Regions from separate parts of the Bacillus pretiosus genome, predicted to be linked through region 3. Evidence: riboswitches for the same ligand, from Rfam matches in the RefSeq annotation. Region 3 holds a riboswitch; each other region holds the start of a gene.
What was found. A riboswitch is a leader RNA that binds a small molecule or an ion and turns the genes downstream of it on or off. The one in region 3 is predicted to bind lysine.

Region 1 (4,908 bases), 830 kb from region 3:
TATCATTTATTTCCTCTCCACAAATGTTCCCTTATATGAAAATAATGAACCGATTAACGGATTGCGTACTTGTACATGAATTCGAAAGCATTGTCGTGTTTCATCATAACTTTCTACAATGTTGGCCTCTCCGTATAAGAATCTAGGTAACGGGACTTTTCTGCCAAACATGTAAAACCATTGTTTCTTTGAGGAAATATGCATTGCCCCCACCTCATCAATATGAAAATTCAATGTAGAAACAAGTATGTGTGGTTCACCAAAACAATCTACAATTTCATTATTCTCTTCATCCAACTGCATAACGGCGTTAAAATATCTTTTCTTATTGTGAAAATAAAAAGTACGATTCCACCGCACAAGTTCATGTCCATGTTCATCCCGCTCAGCGGTATTATGTATTGTAAATGGCACTTCCTTCCCCCGCTCAGAGAAAAACATACGGAACTTTGATGCAATTTTTAATATGAATTTTACGAAAAAAGAACCACCATAAATCTCATCCATCTTTCCTTCTCCAGTAAAACTATTTTCTTCTGTAATTTCATAGCGTTTCTGTAATTTTGGATGTAGTTTTTTATAAGAATCCCCTAATAGTCTTTCATACATATTAGCCATACATTATCCCTTTCTCTTCCTCTTGCAATTTTTTGAGCTTGGCAAGTTCGTGCTATTTATATAACCGACAATTGATAATCCCATGATTAGAACGTTTAATGTAATTGGATTAAACGGCTCTGTAAAACTTGCAATATTCGTAATCCCTGCCGCTATCGTTAAGGCTATTAACATAAAAATATGTACGATAAATACTTTTCGTTTTGGAAATGGCAACAGCCATATGACACCAAAAATAATTTCTAACAATCCAATTATTCTAAGTACAAAAATACTATGTTCAGTTGAACCAATTATCACAGATAGCATTTTTACTTCTTCTGAATGAGTAAACACTAGTTTCGGTACTATTCCTTGATACATCCATACAAATGCAAATAAAAAACATACGAGCCAATATGTCATTGTTCTTCTAATTAGTAACTTAGGATGAAGTCCCTTTTCTATCCATAATTTTAACGCATCAAAACTCCAAGCAGTCGCCCAGCCTAATAAAGGCCGAAACATATAGAAATCTATTACATTTCCTATACGACCAAACCTCGTATCATAATCATATTGTGTCTCAAAATAAATGTGTTCTTCACGCGGTGTATACTTCCAATAACCACGCCCTATTTGAATAAGTGATAATTTATTATCCGTCCAAAATTTTAAAGAAGAAATACGTTCACCCGTTTCTTTTCTTATTTCACCTATCGATTCTCCTTCCCCAGCTATTTCAAGTCCAAATCCGATCTTTGTTTTATATAAAAACTTCTGTGGTTCTCCTTCTTTTTTCTCTAAATATGAAATTTCAGTAAAGCGAGTATCCCATTCTGTATGTATATGTGGTTCTTGCGTGTATTCCCATAATTTCTCCATTGTTGTGTTCATTTCTGCCGAAACATAAATAGGCTTTTTCCCCTTCATTCTTCCACCTCCAATGCACTATAATTTTAATGTACATGCAATGAATTTATTTTGCTACATTTTTCACAAACTTTCTCAGAAACAGAAAGAATTTTTAAAATATATATAAAACACTTGATTCCCCGAAAAATTTAAATTATTATAAAACAAATGTTACCAACAACTTCATAAATCAAACACTCTCGCCTAAAACGTGAGATAGAGGTTGCGATACTTATGAGTATTCTAATGGAGACACAGAGATGTCTATGAAATTAGATGAAAGGAAGTATTGCCGAAATCGATACATTTCTCTGCATTTATCGATTGGGGCTGTTTTCGAATAGAAACAGAACTGTCATATGTACAGACGTGTATGTATGAAGAGCTATCTACAAAAAAGAGATATCATTTTTATGGTATTCCTTTTTTGGCGGTTTTTTTATTAGCTCCGTTTTCTGTTTCCCTTTTCCTGTAACAGCACCATCCTCACTTATTTGAGATGGTGTTTTTTGTTTTTTCTCTGGTAACTACAGGAATATTGGGATCTATATATGTCCTAATCTATTCTTAAAAATGGATGAAAGAAGGAATTCGTAATGGAAACGATTGTACAAAAATTTGGTGGCACTTCTGTTGGAAGCGTTGAGCGCATTCAACATGTAGCAAATTTAATTATTGAAGAATATGAACGAGGACATAGCATCGTCTCTGTCGTTTCAGCAATGGGAAAAAGCACAGATGAACTCGTAGCACTTGCTAACGCGATTTCAGAAAATCCGAGTAAACGCGAAATGGATATGCTTCTATCAACAGGAGAGCAAGTGACTATTTCATTATTAACGATGGCACTACAAGCAAAAGGCTATAACGCGACTTCATTAACTGGATGGCAAGCTGGTATTACGACAGAATCTGTACATAGTAGTGCACGGATTACTGAAATTAATACTGATCGAATTCAGTCTTATCTTACTGAAGGCACGATTGTTATTGTAGCTGGCTTCCAAGGAGTTAGTGAAAAGCATGAAATTACAACACTTGGCCGCGGTGGTTCTGATACAACTGCTGTTGCATTAGCTGCTGCACTGAAAGCAAAAAAATGTGATATTTACACGGATGTGACCGGTGTTTATTCGACGGACCCACGAGTTGTAAAAAATGCTTATAAATTAGATGAAATTTCTTATGATGAAATGTTGGAACTTGCAAATCTCGGTGCTGGTGTATTACATCCGCGTGCTGTTGAGTTTGCTAAAAATCACAATGTCATGTTAGAAGTTCGCTCAAGTATGGAACGAGAAAACGGAACAATTGTAAAAGGAGAATGTAACATGGAACAACAATCAATCGTTAAAGGTATTGCATTTGAAGATAATATTACACGCGTCACAATGAAAGGATTAGAACAAGGTGCACTTTCAACAGTTTTCTCTTCATTAGCAGCGGCACATATTAATGTAGATATCATCATTCAAAGTATTACAAATGAAGGAACTGTTCACCTCTCCTTCTCAATCCATTCTAATGATTTAAAAGAAACATTAGAGGTATTGGAACAAAATCAAGAAACACTTCACTATGAATCTGTAGAATATGAAAATCATTTAGCAAAAGTATCCATTGTAGGATCTGGTATGGTCTCTAATCCAGGTGTTGCTGCAAATATGTTCACTACTTTAAAAGAAGAAGATATTCATATTAAAATGGTAAGTACATCAGAAATTAAAGTGTCTGTCGTTATTGACCGCCTTCATTTAGTAATAGGTGTCGAGGCGCTTCATCAATCATTTATGGCGAAAATTGAGCCTTTAGTGCAGATGAGTTAATTTCCACCAGTAAAACTTAAAATAAATTATATAAATCTATTTCCTTCCTATATTAATAGCAATAGGGTCGGAATATTTTGCGGGCAAGTCGAAGTTATATTATCGAATAGAAACTACATTATTGAATTCTTAAAATGATAGCATTCTCGAAATAAAGTTCGCGCATATTTCAATAGTAGAGGGTTTAAAAAGTGTTGTTCGTTAACAAAATGTTTTATACTATACCCGAAAACACCTTGTCACATTTTCCTACACTGTGACAAGATGTTTTTTGTTTAGAAGAGATTTTAGTATAATTATGAGGATAATTAAATAATAAATTTATACATAAAAGGAGATAAAAACTATGGCAAACAACCGATTACTACGAATGGACAATGTCAGCATCGTTGTAGAATCACTTGATAACGCAATCTCTTTCTTCGAGGAGATTGGCTTGAATCTCGAAGGGCGAGCTACTGTTGAAGGTGAATGGGCTGGTCGCGTAACTGGACTCGGTTCTCAGTGCGTAGAGATTGCTATGATGGTTACGCCAGATGGCCATAGCCGAATTGAACTTTCGCGATTTCTCACCCCACCTACTATAGCAGATCACCGGACAGCTCCTGTAAATGCCCTCGGTTATTTGCGCGTCATGTTCACCGTTGAAGACATTGACGAAATGGTATCGAGACTTACAAAGCATGGTGCTCAGCTCGTTGGCGAAGTAGTTCAGTACGAGGACTCATATCGACTCTGCTACATTCGTGGAACCGAAGGTATTTTAATCGGTTTGGCGGAAGAACTCGGTAACAAATAAGTAATGTTTTATATGAAGTCTTTGCCGAAGTAAAAATACTTGAAAGAACTTTACGCTTAATAAAACTTAGATTTTGAACCCCGTCCTAGCTTTAGAACGGGGTTATACTTGTTTGAGCTTTTTAACATACTATCAACATCCCGAAATCATTATAAAACAATTCAATTACTTGTTATACTCTTTCCTAGGAAATATAACGGACTCTTCTCACTTCTTATCATATATATCTTTTCTTTAAAAAAATGATCTGAACTCATTCAAAATAACTTTCTTCACGTCAGAGTAAAAAACCATCATGAATAGTGCAATTCCTAATAAAATCTCTTGCATTCCTTCATAATCAAGGAAAGCACTCACAATTAGCAAACCACATCCAATGTAGAAACCAAATTCATTCTCTTTCTCAAAATCTTCATCAATATGTATTTTCTCTTTTAAATTTTGGTTCCCTTTTATTAGCTCATCGAGCGTAACATTATACATTTCACTCAATAAGATCAAATTTTCAATATCAGGGCAACTTTTATCATTTTCCCACTTATATACCGCTTGCCGCGTTACACCAATTTTCTTAGCAACATCTTCCTGTGAAAACCCTTTTGACTCTCGTAATCTTTTAAGTTGTTGTCCTAAGCTCATAACGTCCCCTCCTTTAACAAATTATTACATAAAAGGATCCAAAAAAGAAAGAAACCATTAGTAAAACTCACTGTAAACCATTCGTTTACACAATAAAAAAGAGAGAATAACTCTTTGAGTTATTCTCTCTCC
Region 2 (4,908 bases), 2.1 Mb from region 3:
TCGGCACGTTTGGAGCATAGCCCTCAGTCGCAAAAATAGTTGATGGGAACGGTTGTAACATAGATAAAAACTCTCCGCCGCCAGTGCCCATATCTACCATTGATTCTGCATGCTGCATAAGTTGGAAAGCTGTACTGCCATATGACCACGATAAAGGCTCGCTCTTCATTCGACCCGTTTCTGAAATAAAAGAAAAATCCCAACCGCTAAAATTTGTATTAGCACTTTCTAATAAAGTTAAAAATAATAAATCACGTTTCATAATTGTATCCTCCTATTTTGTAAGTAAATGATATGATGAGAAAAGAAAAAAGGAGGACCTCTTATTAAAGGGGAACGGTTTTACGTTTCGTGTTCAAATAGATTCATATAAATTAGCTCCTTGTTAGAGTGGTTATTTGTATATTCGGGATAATTGAGTGGAAATCCTTTGAAGTTAGTAGGGAAGGTAGTTGTTTAAACGAAATAAGCCAAAAATGTTTCAAAATATTTTAAGACAAGGGTAATGTTTGAAAGAGAAAACCGCTTATACTTCAAAAATGAAGTATAAGCGGTTTTGTATAAAGTACTTAAAAAGAAAAATCTTTTGGCAAATTACCACTTTTTATCACCGTTCTTAACCCATGTTTTATAATCCAAGGATTAACCGGATGCTGTTTATCACGTAACTGCTGCAACCATTGAAAAACGAGTTCTTTATCTTCTTTCGTAATATCGTTAATATGATTGGCTACTGATTTTTGGACATATTTAGACGGGTCATTCATTAATGGTTCAAGAAGTTGTAAATTGTTCTTAAAGTCACCTTTCAGAGCTCCCATTTTTTTAGCCCAAGGAAGTCTTGGTCTTGTACCTTCGGAAACTAATCTCCTAATGTGGCTGTTTTCGTCATGAATCCACTGTTGTAATATGTCTAGTGTGCCATCATGGTATGTTTCAAGAAAAGGACGAATAGCATATTCAGCAGTATTTCTTTTTGTTATTTCATACATGGCGTTAAATGAGGGTTCAAAATCGTTAAGCCCATATTTTTCAACGTATTTTGCAATAGGCATGTACATATATCCGTTTGTAAATGTACCTACTTCTGTTGTATTTTCTGGTCCCAATGTTTTCAGTAAAATATGTATTGCTTCATTAAAATCTTTTTGTAATACATTGTGTAATTCATCTGCTATTACTTCTATACGTTGCTTTAACTCTAAATTTTCAACTTTACATGTTACGGAAGATACGAAGTTTCTTTTAGAGAAATTAGGATCGTGTTTACAAATAGAATCAGCCATTATTTCTGCTAATTCTTCATTAAATAAAAATTTTAACGGAACATAATTACCCATTTTTTCACCTCATTGATCAGCTGAAAATAATTTTTATTTTTTAATCGACAACCCATAAACTAAAGTCTCACTCGGAGTCGTAATACTAAAACCTGTCGTTTTATAATCAAGTGTCACCGTATCACCAGTGTAGTCTTTCGTAAATGAATCCATTTGTACGATAAACTCAGCATCTTCATATACAACATAATCTGCATCATATGTATCCCAAATTAAATCAACATCAACGAAAATACTGCAAGAGTTTGTCATTGTTCCTCTAATGCGAATGATTTTTTTGTCTTCACGTTCTAATCTATGTATAGCTGCTTTTGCTTCATCAGTAATGCGAATGTTCATGGTATCCCAACCTTTATGTATATTTCCTTTATTATTGCAAAAACAGGAGGAATAGGGAAGGGAGAAGCATTGGAATAAAAAACGAGCAAACATATTTGTTTGCTCGTTTCACTTTATTTCAATTCACATTTATCAAGTGGAATCACTTTCGTTTTCTTCGTAAATTTATATCCTAACCATAGTACTAAGAAGAGTGGTAAACCGATGTAAGAAACGAGTACACCGTTCCAATCGATTGCTTCGCCCATGAATGCGCCGTAGTTTTGTCCTAAAATTACGATGACACAAAGTGCAAATGCGAAGATTGGACCGAACGGGAACCATTTTGCTCTATATGGTAAGTCTTTTAAATCTTTACCTTGAGCGATATATGCTTTACGGAAACGGTAATGACTAATTGCGATTCCGACCCATGCGATAAAGCCAGACATTCCAGATGCGTTTAATAACCAAATGTATACAACACCGTCACCGAATAAGGAAGCAATGAAAGCGATACTACCAACAATTGACGTTACGATTAATGCGTTAACAGGTACACCGCGGCTATCTAATTTACCAAGAAACTTCGGTGCTTTACCTTGGCGAGCTAAGTCCCAAAGCATACGAGTTGATGCGTACATTCCAGAGTTACCAGCAGATAGTACTGCCGTTAAAATAACAGCGTTCATAACAGAAGCAGCAAAGGCAACGCCTGCTTTTTCAAAAATAAGTGTAAATGGACTTACTGTAACATCACTTGCGGCAAGGCTTTCAGTTGTATAAGGAATTAATAAACCGATAACGAGAATCGCAAGGATATAGAATAAAAGAATACGCCAAAAGATCGAGCGAATTGCTTTCGGAATGTTACGCTCTGGATCAGCAGTTTCACCAGCAGCAACTCCTAATAATTCAGTTCCTTGGAAGGAGAACCCAGCAGCCATAAATACACCGATAATTGCCATAATGCCGCCATTAAATGGCGCATCTGCAACAGTGAAGTTTTTAAAGCCAACAGATTCGCCGCCCATAATCCCGAAAATCATCATGAAGCCGACAATTAAAAAGATAATAATAGTAACTACTTTAATAAGTGCGAACCAATATTCAGATTCACCAAACCCTTTAACAGATAAATAGTTTAAAAGGAAAATAATAGCTAAACATAATCCACTCCAAATAAGAGAAGGGGTATCTGGGAACCAAAATTTCATAATTAATGTTACAGCAGCGAGTTCAGCAGCAATTGTAATGGCCCAGTTATACCAATAGTTCCATCCAAGTGCAAAGCCAAGGGACGGATCAACAAATTTTGTTGCATAAGTACTAAAAGATCCAGTAACAGGCATGTAAGCTGCGAGTTCAGCTAAGCTTGTCATTAAAAAGTAAACCATAATCCCGATTGCGGCGTATGCAATTAATGCGCCACCAGGTCCAGCTGAATGGATGACACCACCGCTGGCAAGAAATAGTCCGGTACCGATTGTACCACCGAGAGAAATCATCGTAAGGTGACGAGATTTTAATCCGCGTTTTAATTCACCTTGTCCTTGTGTAGTTTGCGTTTTAGAGGTAGCTTGATTCGTTGCGCTATTCATGTTCAACACTCCTTTTCTTGTAAGATAGGAAGGAACGGGGGAGAAAAATACAAAAAACCGCCAAAGGAATTTGGCGGAACGTTTCACAAATAACCACCCCATCATACCCTTCCGTTAAGATAGCACCCCACGTTTACACGGTAATTTTGTAAACGTGACAGTTCTGTTCCTTTCGGAGACAGACCCAGCTCATAATTCCAGAGAAGAAATATAAACTTCGGCAACTTTTCCTTTCAAACGGAGTCGGTGACATTCTCTGTGTCTCGTCCGTTTTACTCATAAAAGTCGCAACCTCTACCTCATCGGATTGATGAGGATTTGATATATTGCTAAGATTTTTAATATATGGCAATTGTAATGACTTTCTGAATATATTGCAAGATATTTTGTTAGGAAAAGTCAAAAAATATCGGTTATTGTATAGGAAACGCTCGCAAAACTCCACCCGAACCAACTGTTATGTAAAAAAATAAAGAAAGAAATTGTTATACAAATGTTTCGCAAAAAATATTGAAAAACCCTCTAAAATTAAAAGAAAATTCAGAAAATATAATTCGACATAACTATCAAAAGAGGATTATTCCTTAAATTCGTTTCAAAGAATAAGTATAAATCTGATAAGTAGAATGAATATTCTTTTTATTTCTGGTAAAATTGAAGTATTGTTTAATTGAAAAGGGGAAATCAACATGAAATTAGAAACAGAAAGGCTCTATATAGTACCGTGTACAGAAGAGAGGATGCACGTTGCGAGCAAGCAAGGATATGATAGTGGTCCACATATTGTAGGACATGTAGAAACTGTAAAAAAAGATAAGGAAGTATTACCTTGGGGCGCGTGGTATGTCATTCGAAAAGAAGATGACATCGTTCTAGGTGATATAGGGTTTAAAGGGAAACCAAATGAGGAACATATAGTAGAAATTGGTTACGGATTTATTGAGAAATATTGGAATAAAGGGTATGCGACAGAAGCTGTAAGAGAGCTAATAAATTGGGCTTTTCAAACAGAAGAGGTAGAAACGATTATTGCAGAGACACTTCTTGAAAATATTAGCTCGATTCGTGTATTAGAGAAACTACATATGAAGAGAATTGGCACTACAGAAACGATGATTAATTGGAAAATAGAACAATAAAAAATACCGCTCGAAGTATATCGGGCGGTATTTTTATCGTTATGGTAGCATTTGTTTTTGATCATTCGGATATCCAGCTGTCGATGCGTTAGAACGCTTGGAATGATTGCGAACAGCAATGAAAATAGAAATAATAACGACAAGACCAACTGCCACGTAAGAAAGTGAAATAATAGTTGGATCAACTTTAAATGTAGTAAGCAGTGTACGAATGTTTGTAAAGATAATAAGGCCGCCAACTAATACGCCAAGTAAATGAGAAGGAACGATGCGCACTAACCATGCAGCGATCGGTGCCGCAACGATACCACCGAGCATAAGAGAAAATACCCAAACCCAGCTTACTTGTTCCCAGCCAAGAGAAATGAAAAAGCCGATTGTTGCAGCGAGTGAAACAGGAAATTCGCTCGTATCTACAGATCCGATAACTTTTCTAGCTTCATTTCCTCTTGCCAAAAGCACAGGTGTCGTAATCGGACCCCAGCCACCACCACCAGTTGAATCAACGAA
Region 3 (4,908 bases):
AAACCGAATAAAAATATACGCTACATCATTTTGAAATAAGGGAATCTTCTGTAAGAAAGGGCATACAAAATAAAAAAAGAATAAGAAATCGTTTTCACAAACATTTCATTTGAAAAATGTTATCAAACACCCTACAATCACCTTATACTCACTCTTACAAGTTGCTATTTTAGGAGGACTAATCATGACAACTAGCAATACGTACAAATTTTATTTAGACGGAGAATGGAGAGAAAGCTCTTCAGGAGAAACAATCGAAATTCCATCTCCATACTTACACGAAGTAATTGGACAAGTACAAGCAATTACTCGCGGAGAAGTAGATGAAGCAATTGCATCTGCAAAAGAAGCTCAAAAATCATGGGCGGAAGCTTCTCTACAAGATCGCGCAAAATATTTATATAAATGGGCTGATGAGCTCGTAAATATGCAAGATGAAATTGCCGATATCATTATGAAAGAAGTCGGTAAAGGTTATAAAGATGCGAAGAAAGAAGTTGTTCGTACAGCTGATTTCATTCGTTACACAATCGAAGAAGCTCTTCATATGCACGGAGAAAGCATGATGGGCGATAGCTTCCCTGGCGGAACGAAATCTAAACTTGCGATCATCCAACGCGCACCACTTGGTGTTGTATTAGCAATCGCACCATTTAACTACCCAGTAAACTTATCTGCTGCAAAACTTGCACCAGCATTAATTATGGGTAACGCTGTTATTTTCAAACCAGCAACCCAAGGTGCAATTAGTGGTATTAAAATGGTTGAAGCACTTCATAAAGCTGGCCTTCCAAAAGGTCTTGTAAACGTAGCTACAGGACGCGGTTCTGTAATTGGTGACTACTTAGTAGAACACGAAGGCATCAATATGGTATCGTTCACAGGTGGTACAAACACAGGTAAACATTTAGCGAAAAAAGCTGCAATGATTCCACTTGTATTAGAACTTGGTGGTAAAGACCCTGGTATCGTTCGTGAAGATGCTGACTTACAAGATGCTGCAAACCATATCGTAAGCGGTGCATTCTCTTACTCTGGTCAACGTTGTACAGCTATTAAACGTGTACTTGTACACGAAAACGTAGCAGATGAGCTTGTTAGCTTATTAAAAGCGCAAGTAGCTGAACTATCAGTTGGATCTCCAGAACAAGATAGCACAATCGTTCCATTAATCGACGACAAGTCTGCTGACTTCGTTCAAGGTTTAGTTGACGACGCTGTAGAAAAAGGTGCAACAATTGTTATCGGTAACAAACGTGAGCGTAACTTAATTTACCCAACATTAATCGACCACGTAACAGAAGAAATGAAAGTTGCTTGGGAAGAGCCATTCGGCCCAATCCTTCCAATCATCCGTGTTTCTTCAGATGAGCAAGCAATTGAAATTGCTAACAAATCAGAGTTCGGCTTACAAGCAAGTGTCTTCACAAAAGACATTAACAAAGCATTTGCAATTGCTAACAAAATCGAAACTGGTTCTGTTCAAATTAACGGACGCACAGAGCGCGGCCCTGACCACTTCCCATTCATCGGTGTAAAAGGTTCAGGTATGGGCGCACAAGGTATTCGTAAGAGCCTTGAGTCTATGACACGTGAAAAAGTAACAGTATTAAACTTAGTTTAATCTTATATGTAGAAGCTGATCTAATTTTGGATCAGCTTCTTTTTATATCAAATAATTATTCATTCCTAATCACAAACTCTTCTCTATAATCTGATTATTACTATATCCATTGACGTATAAAAATACATTTGTTACTCTTAAAGACGTTAATTTAATATTTAAATCCTCATTCGTATCTCGGTGAGGTAGAGGTTGCAGTCATTAAGAGTATCATTTCAAGAGATGTAGTGGCATTGATGAAGGAATGAGAAAGGAATGATTGCCGAAGTAAGTTGTGTCCACCATGCACGCTTGCTGGGTCTGCATTTAATAAGTGCAGAACTGTCACAAACGTTTCGTTTGTGGAGAGCTATCGAGAGGTATGTCGTGGGTTTCTTATAAGATAGAAAGCATGTAGCGGCAAATTACGTGCTTTTTTTGTTTTGTTTGGGACTTCTCTTCTCTACTAAGAAGACATACATATCTCCTCGCTTGACTTGGTTATACTAACTTTGGAGGTATTTTCTATGCAACAAAAAAAATGGGGCTTTTGGGTACTAACAGCTTTCGTTGTCGGTAACATGGTTGGCGCTGGTATTTTCATGGTGCCAAGTACGTTGGCACAAACAGCAAGCCCTCTCGGTGTCACTTTAGCTTGGTTAACAACAGGGTTTGGTGTTTTAATGCTAGCTCTTGTTTTCGGTAATTTAGCAATTCGTCGTCCTGATTTAACGACAGGACCACAAAGTCATGCATATGCTTTATTCTCAACACCAAAAAAGAAAAAAATGGCTGGTTTCAGTATGGTATGGGGATATTGGGTTGCAAACTGGGCAAGTAACGTTGCCATCATTACATCTTTCGCGGGATATTTATCACTCTTCTTCCCAATTATGAAAGATACACGACTACTATTTTCAATCGGTTCTTTTAACATAGAAGTCGGAAAACTAATTACATTTACGATTTGTTCCATCTTACTTTGGGGAACTCATATTATATTAACAAACGGTGTAAGCGGAGCTGGAAAACTAAACTTCTTAGCAACAACAACGAAAGTAACAGGATTCCTTTTATTCATCGTCGTTACGTTATTTGCATTCGAGGCTTCTAAGTTTGGACAATGGTACACACCGATGATCGATAAATCAGGTGTATCACACGGCCTTCTTTCACAAGTAAATTTAGCCGCTCTTACAACACTTTGGGCATTTATCGGAATTGAATCAGCAGTACTTTTATCAAACCGTGCTACCTCTCCTAAAACAGTAAAACGCGCAACAGTTGCGGGATTACTTATTACAGTTGCGATTTACTTAGGAATTACAATTTTAACAATGGGTGTCCTTCACGTTGATAAATTACAAGCTTCTGAACGTCCATTAGCAGACGCATTAAACGCTGCAATGGGGCATGGCGGCGGGAAACTGATGGCATTACTTGCTCTTACTTCCCTATTCGGTTCTATCTTGGGCTGGATTTTATTAAGCTCAGAAGTACCATATCAAGCTGCAAAAGAAGGTTTCTTCCCTTCCTTCTTTACGAAAACAAATAAAAAAGGAAGTCCAATTTACTCATTACGATTAACAAACATTATGTCGCAAGTGTTCTTATTCTCAACACTATCCGGAACAATTGCGGAAGCTTATACATTCGTTATTACCGTATCAACACTAGCCTACCTCATTCCATATCTCGTTTCACCAATCTTCCAGTTAAAACTAGTCGCAACTGGTGAAACATATAAAAATGAAATGCGGGCAAGAATTACAGATGGCATAGTAGCAGTAATCGCACTTTGCTACGCACTATGGGTTATTAAAACCGGCGCATCCGATATAAAAACGTTCCTTCTCGGAATTGGTTTATTCGTAATCGGATTTGCTTTCTATCCATTAATGAATCGTGATGAGAAAAAAAATAACGAAAAGAAAAACGGGCAAGTTGCATAACGCAATTTGCTCGTTTTTTCTTTTGTAAAACATATATAATAGAACAAAGAGGTGAAAAACATGTCAATCGAATCACTATGGAGCAGTCGCTTCCAACAACATATTCAAAATATCATTACATACTTTGCACGTATGATTAACGGTTTACTATATAGCTTTATCTTTATTTCATGCGTTGGCGCATATTACTATGCTCAGTTTCTAAAAGCATCTCCTTCTAAAGGAATATCTTTACTACTTATCACGATTGTACTTACATTCATTATAACGAGATGCCCGATCCGTACATTTATTCAAAAACCTGATGCTGTCTATTTGCTTACATTAGAAGAGAAACTAACGTCTTATTTTAAAAAATCTCTTCTATATAATTACATCATTCAGCTTTTCCCATTATTATTTACGTTCCTTATTCTCGTTCCACTTGCACTGCAATCATTACAATTAACTGTACCTTTCTTATGTACAATCTTTATCGTTTTAATGATTACGAAAGCTTGGAATATATATACACATTGGATGTGGCGTGATAGTCATGAAAAAAACATATGGTTCATTATTCGTATTACTTGTAACGCCCTAATCATTTACATGCTATTTTACTCGGCACATGTTCTCATATTAGGCGGATTGCTCTTACTACTTGCTTTCCTACTTCTATACACGAAAAAACAGCCTACAAAACGAATACCGTGGGATTACATAATCGAGCAAGAAGAAAAAATGAACGTTCGTTTTTATCAATTTGCTAGCATTTTCACCGATGTTCCACAACTAAATAAGCAAGTAAATAAAAGAAAATGGCTTACAAATTGGATTGAACCTTTATTACATAAAAAACAAGCAACTTTCTTCTATTTACATACACTGGCATTTTTACGTGGGAATGATTATTTCGGTATATATATTCGTTTAGGGTTGATCGGTGCCTTCGCCTTATATTTTATACCAAACATATACGTAAAAGGCGCTATCGCTTACATCGTCCTATATATGATTTCTATGCAGCTCCGTTCCCTGTGGAAATATTTTTCGGGAAATATTATTGTAGCATTATATCCAATTGATACTGAGAAACGAATGAATCAATTTCTTCACTTAATCTTTATATTGCTAAGCATTCAACTCATTGTATTTTCAATCGTTATACTCATTGCTACAAGTCAATTTTTACATAGCCTTATCATTATGATTGTCGGGTTACTCTGGATCAAATGTATTATTGTACCAAAAACGAAGCAACGAATTTCTGCGTTTTAACGAAAAGAATTATCTTAAAAGCCAAGGAGAGAATAAATTCTCTCCTTGGCTTTTTTATTTTTCTTCCCCAAACAAGAATTACTGAAACAACCG

Region 1: another riboswitch for lysine. It lies ahead of ACU8YW_RS08885 (aspartate kinase); the one in region 3 lies ahead of ACU8YW_RS04480 (amino acid permease).
Region 2: another riboswitch for lysine. It lies ahead of ACU8YW_RS15195 (amino acid permease); the one in region 3 lies ahead of ACU8YW_RS04480 (amino acid permease).

What each region holds. Positions count from the first base shown of each region.
Region 1 covers NZ_CM129593.1:1,691,566-1,696,473, reverse strand. Annotated here, with positions in the region: gene ACU8YW_RS08900 (YndJ family protein) at 1-1, opposite strand, end outside; gene ACU8YW_RS08895 (DUF4166 domain-containing protein) at 7-618, opposite strand; gene ACU8YW_RS08890 (DoxX-like family protein) at 622-1,530, opposite strand; lysine riboswitch at 1,722-1,908, shown strand; gene ACU8YW_RS08885 (aspartate kinase) at 2,109-3,338, shown strand; gene ACU8YW_RS08880 (VOC family protein) at 3,685-4,137, shown strand; gene ACU8YW_RS08875 (helix-turn-helix domain-containing protein) at 4,372-4,776, opposite strand.
Region 2 covers NZ_CM129593.1:2,955,914-2,960,821, reverse strand. Annotated here, with positions in the region: gene ACU8YW_RS15210 (class I SAM-dependent methyltransferase) at 1-262, opposite strand, end outside; gene ACU8YW_RS15205 (DNA alkylation repair protein) at 570-1,340, opposite strand; gene ACU8YW_RS15200 (iron-sulfur cluster biosynthesis family protein) at 1,374-1,679, opposite strand; gene ACU8YW_RS15195 (amino acid permease) at 1,793-3,259, opposite strand; lysine riboswitch at 3,372-3,564, opposite strand; gene ACU8YW_RS15190 (GNAT family N-acetyltransferase) at 3,949-4,398, shown strand; gene ACU8YW_RS15185 (sulfite exporter TauE/SafE family protein) at 4,438-4,908, opposite strand, start outside.
Region 3 covers NZ_CM129593.1:859,048-863,955, reverse strand. Annotated here, with positions in the region: gene gapN (NADP-dependent glyceraldehyde-3-phosphate dehydrogenase) at 185-1,624, shown strand; lysine riboswitch at 1,803-1,984, shown strand; gene ACU8YW_RS04480 (amino acid permease) at 2,131-3,555, shown strand; gene ACU8YW_RS04475 (ABC transporter permease) at 3,616-4,815, shown strand.